One region of the Cellulomonas jepli genome, then DNA from elsewhere that is predicted to be linked to it. Evidence: riboswitches for the same ligand, from Rfam matches in the RefSeq annotation. Region 1 holds a riboswitch; the other holds the start of a gene.

Region 1 (7,812 bases):
GCCCTGCTCGCGTCGCACGCGCTCAGCGAGGCACGGCTCGCGAGCGAGTTCACCGCCTACGAGAGCGCCGCCGCCGAGCCGCAGGACGACGACACCCCGCGCGTCGCCGACTACGGCGCGATCATCGCGGCCCTCGTGCGACCGGACGAGCACCCCGCGCTCGCGCTGGCCGTCGAGGAGGGTGCGTTCGCCTTCGACGACCCGACGCCCGACGACCCCGACCTCGACTTCGGGGCAGGGCTCATCCTCGACGGCGTCGCGGCGCTCGTCGCCGGGCGGTCGGGTGCCGGCGCCGCGTCGTAGGTCGGCTCCGGTTCACGTTCGGACGGAGCCCGGTCCGCGGTGGGACGGAGCCCGGGCCGCGGTGGGACGGAGCCAGTTCCGCGGTGGGACGGGCCCGGGCCACGGACGGACGGGCCCGGCGCAAGCGGGCGTGTCCGGCTCAGCGGGCGGCGTCCGGCCCAGGCGGGCGTGTCCGGCGGTCCGCCGCACGGGCCGGCCCCGCGGTGACGCACCCACCGCCCGCCCCAGAGGAGCGTCGAGCCAGACACCCCGCACGGACTCGTCCCGGCGTGGGCGGCGCACGGCAGGATCGCCGCATGACCCCGACCGAGACCCCCGAGCCGGCGGCCGTCCCGCTGGCGACCCCCGGCGCGCGCTGCTTCGGCGACGGCAACCCCCTCTACGAGGCGTACCACGACGAGGAGTGGGGCGTGCCGGTGCACGGCGACCGTGCGCTGCTCGAGCGCCTGGCCCTCGAGGGCTTCCAGTCCGGCCTCGCCTGGATCACGATCCTGCGCAAGCGGCCCGCGTTCCGCGCCGCGTTCGCCGACTTCGAGCCGGAGGCGGTCGCCCGGTTCGACGACGCGGACGTCACCCGGCTCCTGGCCGACGCGGGGATCGTGCGCAACCGGGCCAAGATCGAGGCCACGATCGCCAACGCCCGCGCCGTCCTCGCGCTGCACGAGGCCGGGCGCACGCTCGACGAGGTCGTCTGGTCGTTCGCCCCGGCCGACGCCGTCGCCGGGTCGCGCCAGCGCCCCGCGACCTGGAGCGACGTGCCCGCGCAGACCGACGAGTCCAAGGCGCTGGCCCGCGAGCTCAAGCGCCTGGGCTTCCGGTTCCTCGGCCCGACGACCGTGTACGCGGCGATGCAGGCGTGCGGCCTGGTCGACGACCACCTCGCGGGCTGCCCGGTCGTCGCGGGGCGCTGAGCGAGGTCAGCCACGGCCACGGGAGCGCGGCGCGCGGTAGGCGGCGCGCGGCACTGGGCACGTGGCACGTGGCACGTGGCACGTGGGACGTCGCACGTCGGACGTCGGACGCGAGCCGCGTCGTCGTTGGTCGTTGGTGGTTGCCCGCTGGCCGCTGGCCGCTGGCACATCGTCGCCTGTTCGTCACGCCGGCGTCGTCCGCCCGACACACGTGCTCCCTAGCGTCGGACCGACAACGAGAGAGAGCGGGGCACCGATGACCCTCACGCTGACGCTCGTCCGCCACGGGCGCACCTACTTCAACGCACGCCGGATCATGCAGGGACGCTGCGACTCGCCGCTCACGCGGGACGGTCGTGCGGGCGTCCGCACGACCGCCCGGCACCTCGCCGGCACGCCGTTCACCGCAGCGTGGTCCTCGCCCTCGGGGCGGGCCGTCGCGACCGCCGTCGAGCTGCTCCGCCACCACCCCGACGTCCGCCTGCGCACCGACCCCGGGCTGCTCGAGTACAGCTTCGGCATCTACGAGCGGAAGCACGAGGGCGTGCTCGACGACGTCGTCGCGTGGCCCGAGCTCGTCACGGAGGTCCTCGCGGGCCGCCACCCCGGGCTGCCGGGCGGCGAGCCCGGTGCGGAGTTCATGCACCGGACCCGGGACGTGTTCGCGCGGATCGCCGCCCAGCACGGCGACGGCGGGCACGTGCTCGTCGTCGGGCACGGGCTCGCGCTCGGCGCCTACCTGGCGACGGTCGACGAGGTGGGTCTCGTGCCGCTGCCGAACGCGTCCGTCTCGACGGTCGAGGTGGAGCCCGACGGCGCGGCGCGGCTGACGAGCGTCGCCGTCGACGTCGCCGGACAGGGGCACATCGCGGCCCGCCCGATGCGCACGCCGACCCCGGTGGCCTCGATCGCCTGACCCGGAGCCGCACGACCTGGACCGGCCCACCGGGCACCCCCTGGCCTGCACGTCGCCCGTCCCGCACCTCGCCCGACCCGCACCTCGCCCGACCCGCACGGCCCCCGAGCCAGCCGCACGCCCCCTCGTCGCGTCCCGGGCGCTCGCCGTCGCGGGCGTACCTCCGAGCGTGGACGGCCTCATCTCGGTTGGTGAGAGGCATTGCTCAGCATGCGGGACCAGCCCTATGCTCGGCTCACCATCCAGAGCGGCCGAGAGTCCTGGCTCGTCGACGCCGCAGCAACCCCCCTCTCACGAGGGTGTGGGTGCTTCCGCCAGGTTCGATGGAGTTGACGATGACGTGCACGTCCCCGTGTCCGCGACCCTCCCGGGCGGCCACCCCGCGACGGACCGCCTCATGAGCGCCCCCGTGACCGACGCCGCGCCCGACGCACCCCCCGTCCCGCGCGACGCCCCGACCGGCGACTCCCTGCGCACGGCCCCGGGTGCGCGCGACGTGCTCGCGCCGGTCGACCGGCCGACGGTCTCGTTCGAGCTGTTCCCGCCCCGCAACCCGGACGCCGCCCCGAAGCTGTGGGCGACGATCCAGGCGCTCGGCGAGACCCGCCCCGACTTCGTCTCCGTGACCTACGGGGCAGCGGGCAAGACGCGCACCACCACGCGCGGGCTCGTCCGCCGCCTGCTGCGCGAGACGTCGCTCAACCCGATCGCGCACCTGACGTGCGTCGGGACCTCGCGCGCCGAGGTCACCGCGGTCGTCGAGGAGTTCCTCGACGAGGGTGTCCGGTCGTTCCTCGCGCTGCGCGGGGACCCGCCCGCCGACCAGGCCGACTGGCGCCCGCACCCCGACGGCCTCGAGACCGCGAGCGAGCTCGTCGCGCTGCTCCGCGAGATCGAGGAGCGTCGGTGCCGGCAGAGCCTCGCGCAGAAGGTCCGCGCGACCGTGCGTCCCCTGTCGATCGCCGTCGCCGCGTTCCCGCGCGGCAACGCGGGCACGGGCAGCACGCGCGCGCAGGACGTCGCGGCGCTGCTCGCCAAGCAGGAGGCCGGGGCCGACTTCGCGATCACGCAGGTCTTCTACGACGCGGGCAGCTATCTCGAGCTCGTCGCCGAGGCGCGTGAGGCCGGCGTCACGATCCCGATCATCCCCGGCATCATCCCGACGACCGACCCCGCCCGGCTCCTGCGGGTCGAGGCGCTCACCGGCGTCCCGGTCCCCCGGCCGCTGCTCGAGCGGCTCGGCTCGGTCGACGACGACGCCGAGCGGCACCGGGTCGGCATCCGCGCGAGCGTCGACCTCGTGAACGCCGTGCTCGACGGCGGCGCCCCGGGCGTCCACGTCTACACCTACAACACCCACCACGCCGCGCTGGACCTGCTCGAGGGTGCACACCTCGGCGGCGGAGCTCCGACAGCTCCCGACCGGACCCCCAGGCCGCAGGCCGGCTCACCCAGCCCCGTCCCCGCCCCCACGAACTGATCGAGGACCCACGATGACGAGCACCACCCCCGCGTCCGCGCTGCCCGAGTTCCCCGCCGGGACGATCCTCGGCTACCCGCGCATCGGTCCCCGCCGCGAGCTCAAGAAGGCCATCGAGGCGTTCTGGGCCGGCAAGACGTCCGCCGAGGAGGTCGAGGCGGTCGCCGCCGACCTGCGCAAGCGCACCCGCACGCACCTCGCCGGCCTGGGCCTGCGCACCGACGTGCCCGCGATCCCGAGCGCGTTCTCGTTCTACGACCAGGTGCTCGACGCGACGAACCTCGTGGGCGCCGTCCCGGCCCGCTTCGCCGACCTCGTCGACGCCGAGGGTCGCCTCGACCTCGCGGGCTACTCGACGGTCGCCCGCGGCCGCGGCGAGGACCTGCCCCTCGAGATGACCAAGTGGTTCGACACGAACTACCACTACCTCGTCCCGGAGATCGGTCCGGAGACGGAGTTCCGCTACGCGAGCGACCGCACGGTCCGCGAGTTCGTCGAGGGCCTCGCCGACGGCGTCCTGACGCGCCCGGTCCTCGTCGGCCCGGTGACGTACCTCGCCCTCGCGAAGCCGACCGAGACCGCGCCCGAGGGCTTCACGCCGCTCGACCGCCTCGCGGACCTTCTGCCCGTGTACGCGACGGTGCTGCGCGAGCTCGCGAAGGCCGGCGCCACCTGGGTCCAGCTCGACGAGCCCGCGCTCGTCTCCGAGTCCCTCGACGTCCCGCTCGACCGAGTCCGCGAGGCGTTCACGCAGGCGTACACCGTGCTCGCGACCGAGCTCGCGCGCCCCGAGCGCCCGGCGATCCTCGTCGCCGCACCGTACGCGGACCTCGCGGAGAGCCTCGACGTCGTCGCGGCGTCCGACGTCGAGGGTGTCGCGCTCGACCTCGTCCGGGGTGCCGCCCCCACGGCCGCCGTCCCCGGCCTCGCGGGCAAGGTCGTCGTCGGCGGTGTCATCGACGGACACAACATCTGGCGCGCGGACCTGTCCGCGAAGCTCGAGGTGCTCGAGCGCCTCGAGACGCTGGGCGCGGCGCAGGTCGCGGCCGGCACGTCGACGTCGCTCTTCCACGTCCCGCACACGCTGGACGACGAGCCGGCGCTCGACGCGACGCTGAAGTCCTGGCTCGCGTTCGCCGACCAGAAGGTCGCCGAGATCGTCACGCTCGCTGAGGGCCTCGCCGAGGGCCGCGAGGCGATCCACACGCAGCTGCTCGAGGCGTCGGACGCGGTCCGCTCGCGCGCCACGGCGCCCGGCGTCGTCCGCCCCGAGGTGCGCGAGCGCGTCGCGTCGCTCACCGAGGACGCGTTCAACCGCGGCCCGTTCGCCGAGCGCAAGACGGCCCAGGCGGAGCGCCTCAACCTCCCGCCGCTGCCCACGACGACCATCGGGTCGTTCCCGCAGACGCCGGAGATCCGCAAGGCCCGCGCGGCGCACGACAAGGGCGAGCTCAGCACCGAGCAGTACGAGGAGGAGATGCGCGCGGAGATCCGCCGCGTCGTCGAGCTCCAGGAGACCGTCGGCCTCGACGTCCTCGTGCACGGCGAGCCCGAGCGCAACGACATGGTCCAGTACTTCGCGGAGAACCTCGACGGGTTCGCCGTGACGCAGAACGGCTGGGTCCAGTCCTACGGCTCGCGCTGCACCCGCCCGTCGATCCTGTGGGGCGACGTCTCCCGGCCGGCTCCCATCACGGTCGGCTGGACCCAGTACACGCAGTCGCTCACGAGCAAGCCGGTCAAGGGCATGCTCACCGGCCCGGTGACGATCCTCGCGTGGTCCTTCGTGCGCGACGACCAGCCGCTCGGCGACACCGCGAACCAGGTGGCCCTCGCCCTGCGCGACGAGATCACGGACCTCGAGGAGGCCGGCATCGCGATCGTGCAGGTCGACGAGCCGGCGCTGCGCGAGCTGCTCCCGCTCAAGGCCGCGGACCACGCCGCGTACCTCGACTGGTCGGTCCGCTCGTTCCGCCTCTCGACGGCCGGCGTGCGCCCGGACACCCAGATCCACACGCACCTGTGCTACTCGGAGTTCGGGCAGATCGTCGGCGCGATCGACGGCCTCGACGCGGACGTGACATCGATCGAGGCCGCCCGCTCGAAGATGGAGATCCTCGCGGACATCGCGAACGCCGGGTACCCGCGCGCCGTGGGCCCGGGCGTCTACGACATCCACTCCCCGCGCGTGCCGGGCGAGGACGAGGTCGAGGAGCTGCTCACGGCGGCGGTCAAGGCCATCGACCTCGACCAGCTGTGGGTCAACCCCGACTGCGGCCTCAAGACCCGCCGCTACGCCGAGGTCACGCCCTCGCTCGAGAGCATCCTCGCCGCGACGCGCGCGGTCCGGGCGACGCTCGCCTGACCCACCGGCGCCACGGTCCGGCGCCGGGGACCAGCAGCACCGACGCGGCAGGCCGCAGACCCTCCCGGGTCCGCGGCCTGCGGCGTTCCCGACGCCCGAGGAGCCACCGGGCCGCCCTGCCGACGGGCGGTGCCGGGCGTCGGTGCGTCGAAGGGCGCCACCAGCCATCAGCGGAGCGTCAGCGGGTCAGTAGAAGACCCCGATGCTGTCGACGATGAGGTGCGCGGTCGCCCCCCGGACCGTCAGGGCGATGCCACCGGCGGGCGCGGCCGTGACCGTCGCCATGCTCGGCGCCGTCTCCCCCGGGGCGTAGTTGCCCGTCGACGTCGTGGGCACGGTCCCGTCGCCGCTCCACGCGATGACGTGGCCCACCCCGAGGGCGTCGGTGACGGTCACGTTGACCACCTGCACGACCCCTGCGGGCAGCACGTCACGCGAGAGGCGCAGCGTCTCCCCGTCGGACTTCACGGGGCCCGCCCGTCGCGTGTCCATCAGGCGGGTGGGGGTCTGCGGGTAGAACCGCATCCCGTCGGGGAGGGAGCCGTCGTCGTACCACCCCTGGACGTCGACGATGACGTGCGTCCGACCGCCGCTGTTGTTGCGGACCACGATCCCGGGCGCGCCGTCCTCGCCGAGCGAGACCGGCACGACCGCGTGGTTCGGGATCGTCTGCCCGGGGACGAAGTTCACGTGCGACGCGTTCGGTGCGGCACCCTCGCCGGACCACGCGACCAGGTGCCCCACCCCGGTCGGCATCGTCACCGTCAGGTTCACGTCGACCGCCTCGGCGCCCTCCGGCACGCCGCTCAACGGCACCCAGACCTCCTCGAGCGAGTCGAGCGCACCGCCCTGGAGGCGGGTATCGAGGGCGCGCGCCTGGTCCTGCGGGTGGTAGCCGCCACCGCCCGGCCCGGAGGCCGTCGAGTAGTACCCCTGGACGTCCGCGATCAGGTGCGTCCGGCCGACCGCGTTGTTCAGCGAGACGCGACCGTCCGCCCCGACCGGGACCACGACCTGGTTCGCGCGCGTCTCCCCCGTCCGCATGTTCAGCGAGGACGTCCCGGGGATCGGGGTGCCCGACGCCCAGACCCGCACGTTCGTCAGCGCCGTCGGCAGGGTGCCGGTGACGTTCAGGAGCACCGCTCGGACCCCGGTGCGGGGCACCGCGCCGGCTGCGGCCGGGTCGAACGTGACGGTCTCCCCGGGCCCGACCGTGCCCGCGCGCACGCCCGTGCCGTTGCGCGTGTCCATCACGCGCTCGGGCGCGACGGCGACGTACGCACCCTCGGAGCCCTGCGGCGCCGGGAAGGGACGCGCGGTGACCGGCTCGGACGCCTGGAAGGCACCACCGTTCTGCGTGCTCCGGACGCGGTACGTGTAGACGGTGTCCGCGTTCACGGCGGTGTCGGTCCAGGGCAGCGTGACGTCGTCGGCGACGGTGACCTCGGGGCCGTCCCCCGCCGCACGCAGCACGCGGAAGGTGCCGCCGTCGCCCGGGCCGGCCGAGAGGGTCACGGCGAGGCGCTCGGGGCGTGCGGTCAGCGTCGCCTTGGGCCACGAGTCCTCCGGGAGCATCACCACGTAGGTGGACACGGAACCCACGACCGACTCGTCGGGCGTATGCAGGTGCGCGGAGTAGTAGGACGTGCTGGTCACGACAGCGCTGAAGTCGACGGTGCAGGTCTCGCCCGGTGCCAGCGTCGCCCCCGCGCAGCCGTCGCGGTCGATCACGAGCGGGAGCGGGCGCACGTCGGCGGTCGTGACCCCGTAGCTCTGCGGCGCCGTGCCCGCGTTCGTCAGCGTGGCGGTCCCCCGGGCCGTCCGGCCGACAGGAGCC
Region 2 (7,812 bases), on a different contig from region 1:
GGCGGGGTCGCGCAGGCCGGGGTCGCGCTCGCGGTCACCGAGCGGATCCGCGTCGGCATCGGGATCCTCCCGGCGGCGGCCCGCAACGTCGCGTTCGCCGCGATGGAGGTCGGCACGCTCGCCGAGCTCTTCCCCGGGCGCCTCGACGTCGGCGTGGGGCACGGGATGCCCGGGTGGATGCGCCAGGTCGGCGCGTGGCCCGCGAGCCCGCTCACGCTGCTCGACGAGCACCTGACCGCGCTGCGTGCGCTGCTGCGCGGGGAGCGGCTCGACGCGCACGGGAGCCACGTGGACGTCACGGGGGTGCGCCTGTCCTCCCCGCCGCGGGTCGTCCCGCGCCTGCTCGCCGGCGTGCGTGGCCCGCGCTCGCTCGCCCTCGCCGGCCGGGTCGCCGACGGCACGGTGCTCGCCGAGCCGGTCACGCCCGAGTACGTCGCCGAGGCGCGCCGGCACGTCGCCGCGCCGGGGGAGCACCGGATCGTCGGCTACGCGGTCGCGGCGGTCGACGCCGACGCCGGTGCGGCGCGCGCGGCGGTGCGCCCCGGGCTCTCGGCGATCGGCGAGGCCGACTGGGCGCCGCACCTCGCGCCGCTGCCGTTCGCGGCCGACTTCGCGGCGCTGCGGGACGCGTGCGCGAGCGGCGCGGAGCTCGCGCAGCGGATGCCCGACGCGTGGGTCGACCAGCTCGCCGTGACGGGGACCCCGGAGCAGGCCCGGGCCCGGATCGCCGCGCTGCACGACGCGGGCGTCGCGTCGATGGTCCTGATCCCGGTGGGCGCGGACCCGTTCGCCGCGCTCGACGCGCTCGCGGCGGTGCTCTGACACGAGCGCGCGGTACGGCGCCCGCCTCCTCCGGGGGACGGCACGCCCGGCGCACGCGACGGGCTCGCGGGAGCACTGCAGCGAGTCCCTCGAGACCCAGGCGCGCGCCGGCCGGATGCTCCTCGACGGCGAGCCGGTGCCCGTCGCCCCGGGCGAGACCCGACGCGGCGACGGCTGAGGGCGGGCCCGGGCGAGAGAGACGCACGAACGGCTCAAGGTTCACCCGCAGGCGCCGATGAACGGGTGAGAAGCGTGACGGTGAACGCCGACCACCCGCCACCCTGCCGGTACCGAGCCGACGGGTGACGCGCGTGGCGCACGGGGGTGCGTGGGCGTGCCGGCTCGCCCGAGAGTAGGGACCCAGATGAGCACCGACGACACCACCGCGCGCGGCACCACCGCACCCGACGCCGCGACGCCGGACGTCTCGCGCCGTCGGCTGCTCCGGATGGGCGGCATGGCCGTCGCCGGGGCCGCCGCCGCGACGGCGATCGGCTCGACCCCGGCGTCGGCCGCCGCGGGCGACCCGGTGCTCGCCGGGCGTGCGAACGACGCCGGCACGTCGGGGACCCGCCTGACCGCGACGAGCACCGCACCGGCGCTGTCGCTCGCGAACCCGACGGGCGCCCAGCTGCGGCTCGAGCCCTCCGACGCGACCGGCTGGACCCCGCAGGTCGGCGAGATCAAGAACACCGCGGCGGGCCCGCTCATCGGTCTGGACCGCGACGGCACCGGCGTCGAGCGCGGCTACCTCGTGACGAACCTCGACCTGCAGGACCTCGTCTCGTACCTGCCGATGATCTACGCGCCCGCGCCCAAGCGGGTGCTGGACACCCGCTCGGCCGCGGGGCGCGCGTCGATCGTCGGCCGCACCGCGGGCGCCCTCGACGCCGGCGGTCGCGTCACCGCCGGCGCGACGATCGACGTCGCGGTGGACGCCGCGACGGGGGACCTCGACGTCGCCAGCATCTTCGTCAACCTGACGGTCACGATGGGTGCCGGGCTCGGCCACGTCACCCTGTTCCCGCACGGCGTCGCTCGCCCCGACACGTCGACGATCAACTTCTACGCGAACCAGGACCTCGCCAACTTCGCGGTCACGGCCGTGGGGATGCTCGAGGGCCGGCCGACGATCCGCCTGTACGTCACGAGCACCGTGCACCTCATCCTCGACGTGACCGCGGTCTACGGCTCCTTCCCGGTCGCCACGACGGGGGCGGGTGCGGCGCGCAGCCCGCTGCTGCCCGAGCTGCGGGTCGACGGCCAGGGCTGACACCGCCGGGTCGGCGCACGGCGCCGGCCCACCCGATCCACCCGACCCCGGGCGCGTCGACGCGCCCGGGGTCGCTTCGTCGTGCCCGGTTCACCGCGCGTGACCGTGGACAGGCAGTCCAGCACCTGAGCATCCCCGCGAAGCGGTCGACCGCTCACGTGGTGCTGTTCTCCGCACCACCGTCCCTGGACCGAGGTAGGTCATGAGCTCCTGCGCGCAGCCTCGGCTGGCGCAACGGCAACCCTCCGCACGGCGGGGTGCCCCGGGCAAGGACCTGGTCGTGGACCCCGACCGCACCTTGAGGAAGCCCGTCGGTCGTTGACCCGCGTGGTGCCCGGGAGAAGCATGGGACCACCACCTGCACCGGCGCACCGCGGCCCCCACGGGCCGACCCGGAGCCTCCGCAGGCGCGACCCGCACACGACCGTGTGCCCGGGGGCTCCGGCGAGACGCCGCGAGCCTCACGCACCGCGCCCCGCGACCCGCCGAGCACGTCATCCGGCCCGCCGCCCGCACGGCGCACCGACCCCGCAGGCGCGTGGATCTCGGAGGGGGAACCACCATGGCAGCCGTCGACACCGTCCAGCACCTCGGAACCGAGCACGGGTACCGGTTCTTCGAGAGCGTCCTCGAGAAGTCCGACGACGCCCGCACCCTGCACGGCGAGCTCACCGCGCTCGGGCTCGAGGCGCAGCCGGAGCGCACCCAGCTGTTCTCCGTGTTCAGCCCGGACAGCCTGCAGTCCATCGCCATCTCGGTCACGCCGTTCAGCAGCAAGGACCAGACCCAGGAGGGCGGGCTGAGCGTGTCCGAGGGTGGGCACGCGCAGGCCGTCGTCGTCGACATCAAGGACCGCACCACGATCGCCGCGTTCGAGCACCTGGCTCTGCAGGACGGCCAGGTGGTCCGCTCGAAGCACGACACCGAGGAGCTGACCCGGGGCCGCGAGGGCGGCAAGGGCCGTGCGTCGGACGGGTACATCCGCGAGCTCGCGGAGCGCGTGGGCAAGGTGCCGGCCGGCCGCCACCTCGTCGAGATCGAGGCCCGTCAGGTGCGATCGCTCGCGAGCGTCTCCTACAACACGCTGCTCGGCGACGACTTCTCCCAGTCGGTGCACGACAAGGAGGAGATCACCGCGCTCCAGGGCAGCACACGGCTCGTCGCCGAGATCGGGCTGTTCGTGCTGTTCCGCACGTCGGGGTCGGCGTGCTGCAGCTGCTCGTGCTCGTGCTGGGGATCGAGCAGCTGCAGCTGCAGCTATGCCGGCTGAGGACGGGGACCGCCCGGTGCGCGCGGACGACCGGCTGCGCGTGCCGGAGCGGTTCACGGTCGTCCCGGCGCCCGACGGGTCGTTCCGCCTGCACTCGCTGACCTTCTCGCTCGAGCTGCGCGGCGGCCGGGGGGACCTGCTCGGGCGCCTGCTCGCGCTGCTCGACCGCGAGCGCTACTGGGCCGAGGTGCTCGCGGCGTTCGAACCGGACGACCGTCCCCGGGTGACCGCGGAGGTCGACGCGCTGCTCGAGCGGGGCGCGCTCGAGGTCGTGCACGACGTGCCCGGGCTGACCGCGGCCGAGCGCCGGCGCCTCGCACCGCAGATCGCGTTCTTCTCCCACTTCGTCGCACCGGAGCGGGAGGGCGCGGCGGACGACGGGACGGGCGAGGTGCTCCCGCGGTCCGGCGAGGAGTACCAGCTCCTGCTGGCCCGGAGCACCGTCGTGGTCGTCGGGCTCGGGGCCACCGGCTCCGCGGTCGTGCGGGCGCTCGCGGTCGCGGGCGTCGGGCGGGTCGTCGTGTGCGACCCCGGCACGGTCGATGCCGGGGACCGGGCCTCGGACGGGCTGCTCGGTGGGGCGCCCGTGGGCGAGCCCCGCGCGGCGGTCGTGCGGCGGCGTGTCGAGGACCTCGGGACCGGGACGTCGGTCGAGCCGGCCGACCGGCCCGGGGACGTCGACGGGTGGGTCCGGCTGCTCGACGGCGCGGGGTGCGCGGCGCTCGCGGAGGACTCCGCCGACCCGCGCACCTACGAGCTGGTCAACGAGGCGGCGCTCGTCACGGGTACCCCGTGGTCGAGCGCGCGCCCGGCCGGCTTCGAGGTCCACGTGGGCCCGACGGTGCTCCCGCACGAGACCGCGTGCTGGACGTGCTTCGAGCTCCGTCGCCGCAGCAACGTCCCGGACCTCGCCGAGCTCGACCTCGTGGACCGGCACTCGCGGGTCGCCGGACTACGGCCGGAGCACCTGCTCGTGAGCCCGGCGGCGGCGCTCCTCGCGCTCGAGGTCGTCAAGGTCGTGACGCTGTTCACGGCGCCTGCGTCCTACGCGCACCTGCTGAGCCTGAGCCTCGTGAGCGGGACGACGCGGCTCCACCCGGTGCTGCGCGTCCCGCGGTGCCCCGCCTGTGGGCGCCCGGCGCAGGCCCGGCCGACCATCCACGTGTGGCAGCGCAGCGCGGGGGAGGACGCCCGTGACCGGGACGCTGTCGCACGCTGAGCCGCTCCCCGAGCCGGCCGTCGAGCCCGCACGCGCCCGTGCCGTGCGCGCCGGCGAGGTGCCGGGCGCAGGCCCGGGGTCACGCCGCGGGTCGGCGGCCGGGCCGTCGCGCGCGGCCCCGTCCCCCGTGGACGACCTCACGGGGCTCGTCCGCTGGGTGCTCGACATCCCGACCGAGCCGGGGGAGCCGACGATCTTCAACGCGTCCGTCAAGATGGCCGCGACGACCGTCTACAGCGAGCACCCGTGCTACGACAACAACGGAGGGTCCGGCCTGACCGCGCAGGACGCGCGCGGGGCCGCGCTCGGCGAGGGCCTCGAACGCTACTGCTGCTCGGTGTACGACCACGGCGACCACCTCGTCGGCTCCTACGACGAGGTGTCACGGACGCACCCGGCGGTGCGCCCCGACGACCTCGCGCTGTTCCGCCCGCACGTCGGCACGGCACCGGGCACCGCCCCGGGGACCGCGCACGCGCGCGACGTGCCCCTCGCCTGGGTGTGGGCCTGGCGCCCGCTCGCGCGCAGCGCGGTGCTCGTCCCGGCGTGCCTCGTCTACATGCCGTACTTCCCGGGCACCCCGGACGAGGTGGTGCTCGCGCCCGCGGTGTCGACCGGGCTCGCGTGCGCCGCGACGGTCGACGACGCCGTGCTGCGCGGGGTGTGCGAGGCGGTCGAGCGGGACGCGTTCATGATCACGTGGATGAACCGCCTGCCGGTCCCGCGCGTCGACCTCACGTCGCACCCCCGCCTGCGCCGCGTCTACGAGGAGCGCCTCGCGCGCGACGGGCTCGAGTACCTGCTCGTGCGGACCACGACCGACCTCGGCGTCCCGAGCTTCCTGTGCGTGCTCCTGGACCACCGGCGCTCGCCCACGATGATCTCCGTGGGCGGCGCGGCCGGGCTCGACCCCGTCCGGGCGGCGACCAAGGCGATGACGGAGGCGGTGCAGACCCGCGAGTGGGGCAAGTTCCTCGGGGGGCCCGAGGGGCGAGCGCCGTTCGCGGCGGAGTACGACGACGTCCGGGACTTCGAGGACCACGTGCGCCTCTACGCCTACGGCGACATGGAGCACGCCGTGGAGTTCCTGCGGACGGGCCCCCTCGTGGGCGTCGACGAGGGGGTGCCCGCGGGCTCGTCGACCCCCACGACCGGCCCGCGCTCCGTCGCGGCCGACCTCGCGACCGTGCTGGGGCGGCTCGACGACGCCGGGCTCGACGTCCTCACGCTCGACCTCACCACGACCGACGTGGCCGAGGCGGGCTACCGCGTCGCGCGCACGATCGTCCCGCAGCTCCAGCCGCTCGACGCCGACCACCGCCTGCGGTTCCTGGGCGGGCGCCGGCTCTACGAGGCCCCGGTCCGCATGGGGTACCGGACTGCGCCGTCGACCGTCGCGGACCTCAACCCCGTGCCCCATCCCTACCCATGACGGCAGGTGACCACGTGATCGGTGCGGCGGGCGAGGGGGACGCGGACGACCGCGCGTTCGAGACGTACCACGAGGCCAGCAAGCAGCGCCGGCACGACCTCGCGTTCGCGCAGCGTGTCTACAGCCTCGGCGCGAGCCCGGTGTTCCACGACGTCGCGTCCCGGACGTTCAAGCGGTACCCCGGCGCTGTCGTGACGCGGCTCCCCGAGGTCGAGCCGCTCGCGGTCCCCCTCGACGAAGCGGTCGCCCGGCGCCGGTCCACGCGCGCGCTCGACCCGGAGGCGGGCGTGACGCTCGGGCAGGTGTCGCGGCTGCTGCACCTCGCCGACGGCATCACGGGCACGCTGCACCTGGCGCGCGAGGGCCTGGACCAGCCGGTTCGCGCGGTGCCGTCGGGCGGTGCGCTGTACCCCGTGGAGACGTACCTCGTCGCGGAGAGCGTCGACGGCCTGGACCCGGGGCTCTACCACTACGCCCCCGAGCCGCACGCGCTCGAGGCGCTGCGCCCCGGGCCGGCGTCGGCGGAGCTCGTGCGAGCGACGAGCGACCCGGTGTTCCGTTCCGCTGCGGCGACGGTGGTCCTGACGGCGGTGCTCGCGCGCCCGGCGTTCAAGTACGGCGAGCGCGCGTACCGGTTCGCGCTCCTCGAGGCGGGTCACGTGTGCCAGAACCTCCTGCTCGGCCTCGCGTCCGCGGGTCTCGCGGGAGCGCCGTTCGGCGGCTTCCTCGATGACGAGGTGCACGGGCTGCTCGACGTGGACGGGGTCGACGAGGTCGCGCTCTACCTCGTCGCGCTCGGGCACGCGGCCCGGCGACCCGCCGCCGCCCCGCCACCGGGCGTCGACGACCTGACCGAGCGGCTGCTGCGCTCGCTGGGTGCCGGTGCCGGTGCTGACCTGGACCGGGACTCGGACGCGCGCGCGTCCGGGGACGGCCACGCGGACGGGCGGTGACGGGACGCCCGCGTCGCCGAGCGGACGACCGGTGGGTGCGGGAGGGTGGCCCCATGTGTGGCAGGTACGCGAGCGCGCGCCGGGACGCCGACATCGCCGGCGCCCTCGCGGTGCAGGAGATCGTCGACGACGAGACCGCGCCGTCCTGGAACGTCGCGCCCCAGCAGGACGTCCGGGTCGTGCTCGAACGCACGCCGCGCGGCGCACCCGAGGACGCCGAGCCCGTGCGCCAGCTCCGGCGGGTGCGATGGGGCCTCGTGCCGGCGTGGGCCAAGGACGACGAGGTCACCAAGGTCGGCGCGCGGATGATCAACGCGCGCTCGGAGTCGCTCACCGAGAAGCCTGCGTTCAAGCGGGCCGCGGCGAAGCGCCGGTGCCTCGTCCCGATGGACGGCTTCTACGAGTGGCGCAAGAACGCGGACGGCAGCAAGACGCCGTTCTTCCTGCACGCCGGCGGCGACCTGATCGCGGCCGCGGGGCTCTACGAGCTGCGCCCGGACCCGGGGCGGCCGGGGGAGTGGCTGTGGACGGCGACGGTCGCGACCCGCGCGGCCACCGACACCCTCGGCGAGATCCACGAACGCTGCCCCGTGCTCGTGACGCCGGACCAGGTCGACGCCTGGCTCGACCCGCACCTGACCGACCTCGACGCCGTCGCCGCGCTGCTCGCCGCGCTGCCCGAGCCGCACCTCGAGCCGCGCGAGGTCGGCCGGGCGGTCGGCAACGTCCGCAACGACGGCCCGCACCTCGTGGAGCCGGTGGCGGGGTAGCGCAGCGCGCCGGCGACGCGCTCCGGGCCGCGGCGGGGCGTCACGTGACCAGCGCGCGCAGGTACCGGCGCGT

The links. A riboswitch is a leader RNA that binds a small molecule or an ion and turns the genes downstream of it on or off. The one in region 1 is predicted to bind S-adenosylmethionine.
Region 2: linked by a shared signal. The riboswitch ahead of AB6N24_RS17405 (hypothetical protein) and the one ahead of AB6N24_RS13575 (methylenetetrahydrofolate reductase) in region 1 are both predicted to bind S-adenosylmethionine.

Annotation. Positions count from the first base shown of each region.
Region 1 is NZ_JBFTER010000054.1:21,822-29,633, reverse strand. Features, by position in the region: partial or broken gene AB6N24_RS13590 (TetR/AcrR family transcriptional regulator C-terminal domain-containing protein) at 1-303, shown strand, start outside; gene AB6N24_RS13585 (DNA-3-methyladenine glycosylase I) at 600-1,214, shown strand; gene AB6N24_RS13580 (histidine phosphatase family protein) at 1,471-2,130, shown strand; SAM riboswitch class I at 2,366-2,460, shown strand; gene AB6N24_RS13575 (methylenetetrahydrofolate reductase) at 2,528-3,610, shown strand; gene metE (5-methyltetrahydropteroyltriglutamate--homocysteine S-methyltransferase) at 3,624-5,975, shown strand; gene AB6N24_RS13565 (hypothetical protein) at 6,162-7,812, opposite strand, start outside.
Region 2 is NZ_JBFTER010000087.1:2,050-9,861, forward strand. Features, by position in the region: gene AB6N24_RS17395 (LLM class flavin-dependent oxidoreductase) at 1-822, shown strand, start outside; gene AB6N24_RS17400 (hypothetical protein) at 1,187-2,095, shown strand; SAM riboswitch class IV at 2,294-2,395, shown strand; gene AB6N24_RS17405 (hypothetical protein) at 2,658-3,365, shown strand; gene AB6N24_RS17410 (TOMM precursor leader peptide-binding protein) at 3,355-4,584, shown strand; gene AB6N24_RS17415 (YcaO-like family protein) at 4,559-6,016, shown strand; gene AB6N24_RS17420 (SagB/ThcOx family dehydrogenase) at 6,013-6,969, shown strand; gene AB6N24_RS17425 (SOS response-associated peptidase) at 7,023-7,739, shown strand; gene AB6N24_RS17430 (DUF1990 domain-containing protein) at 7,780-7,812, opposite strand, start outside.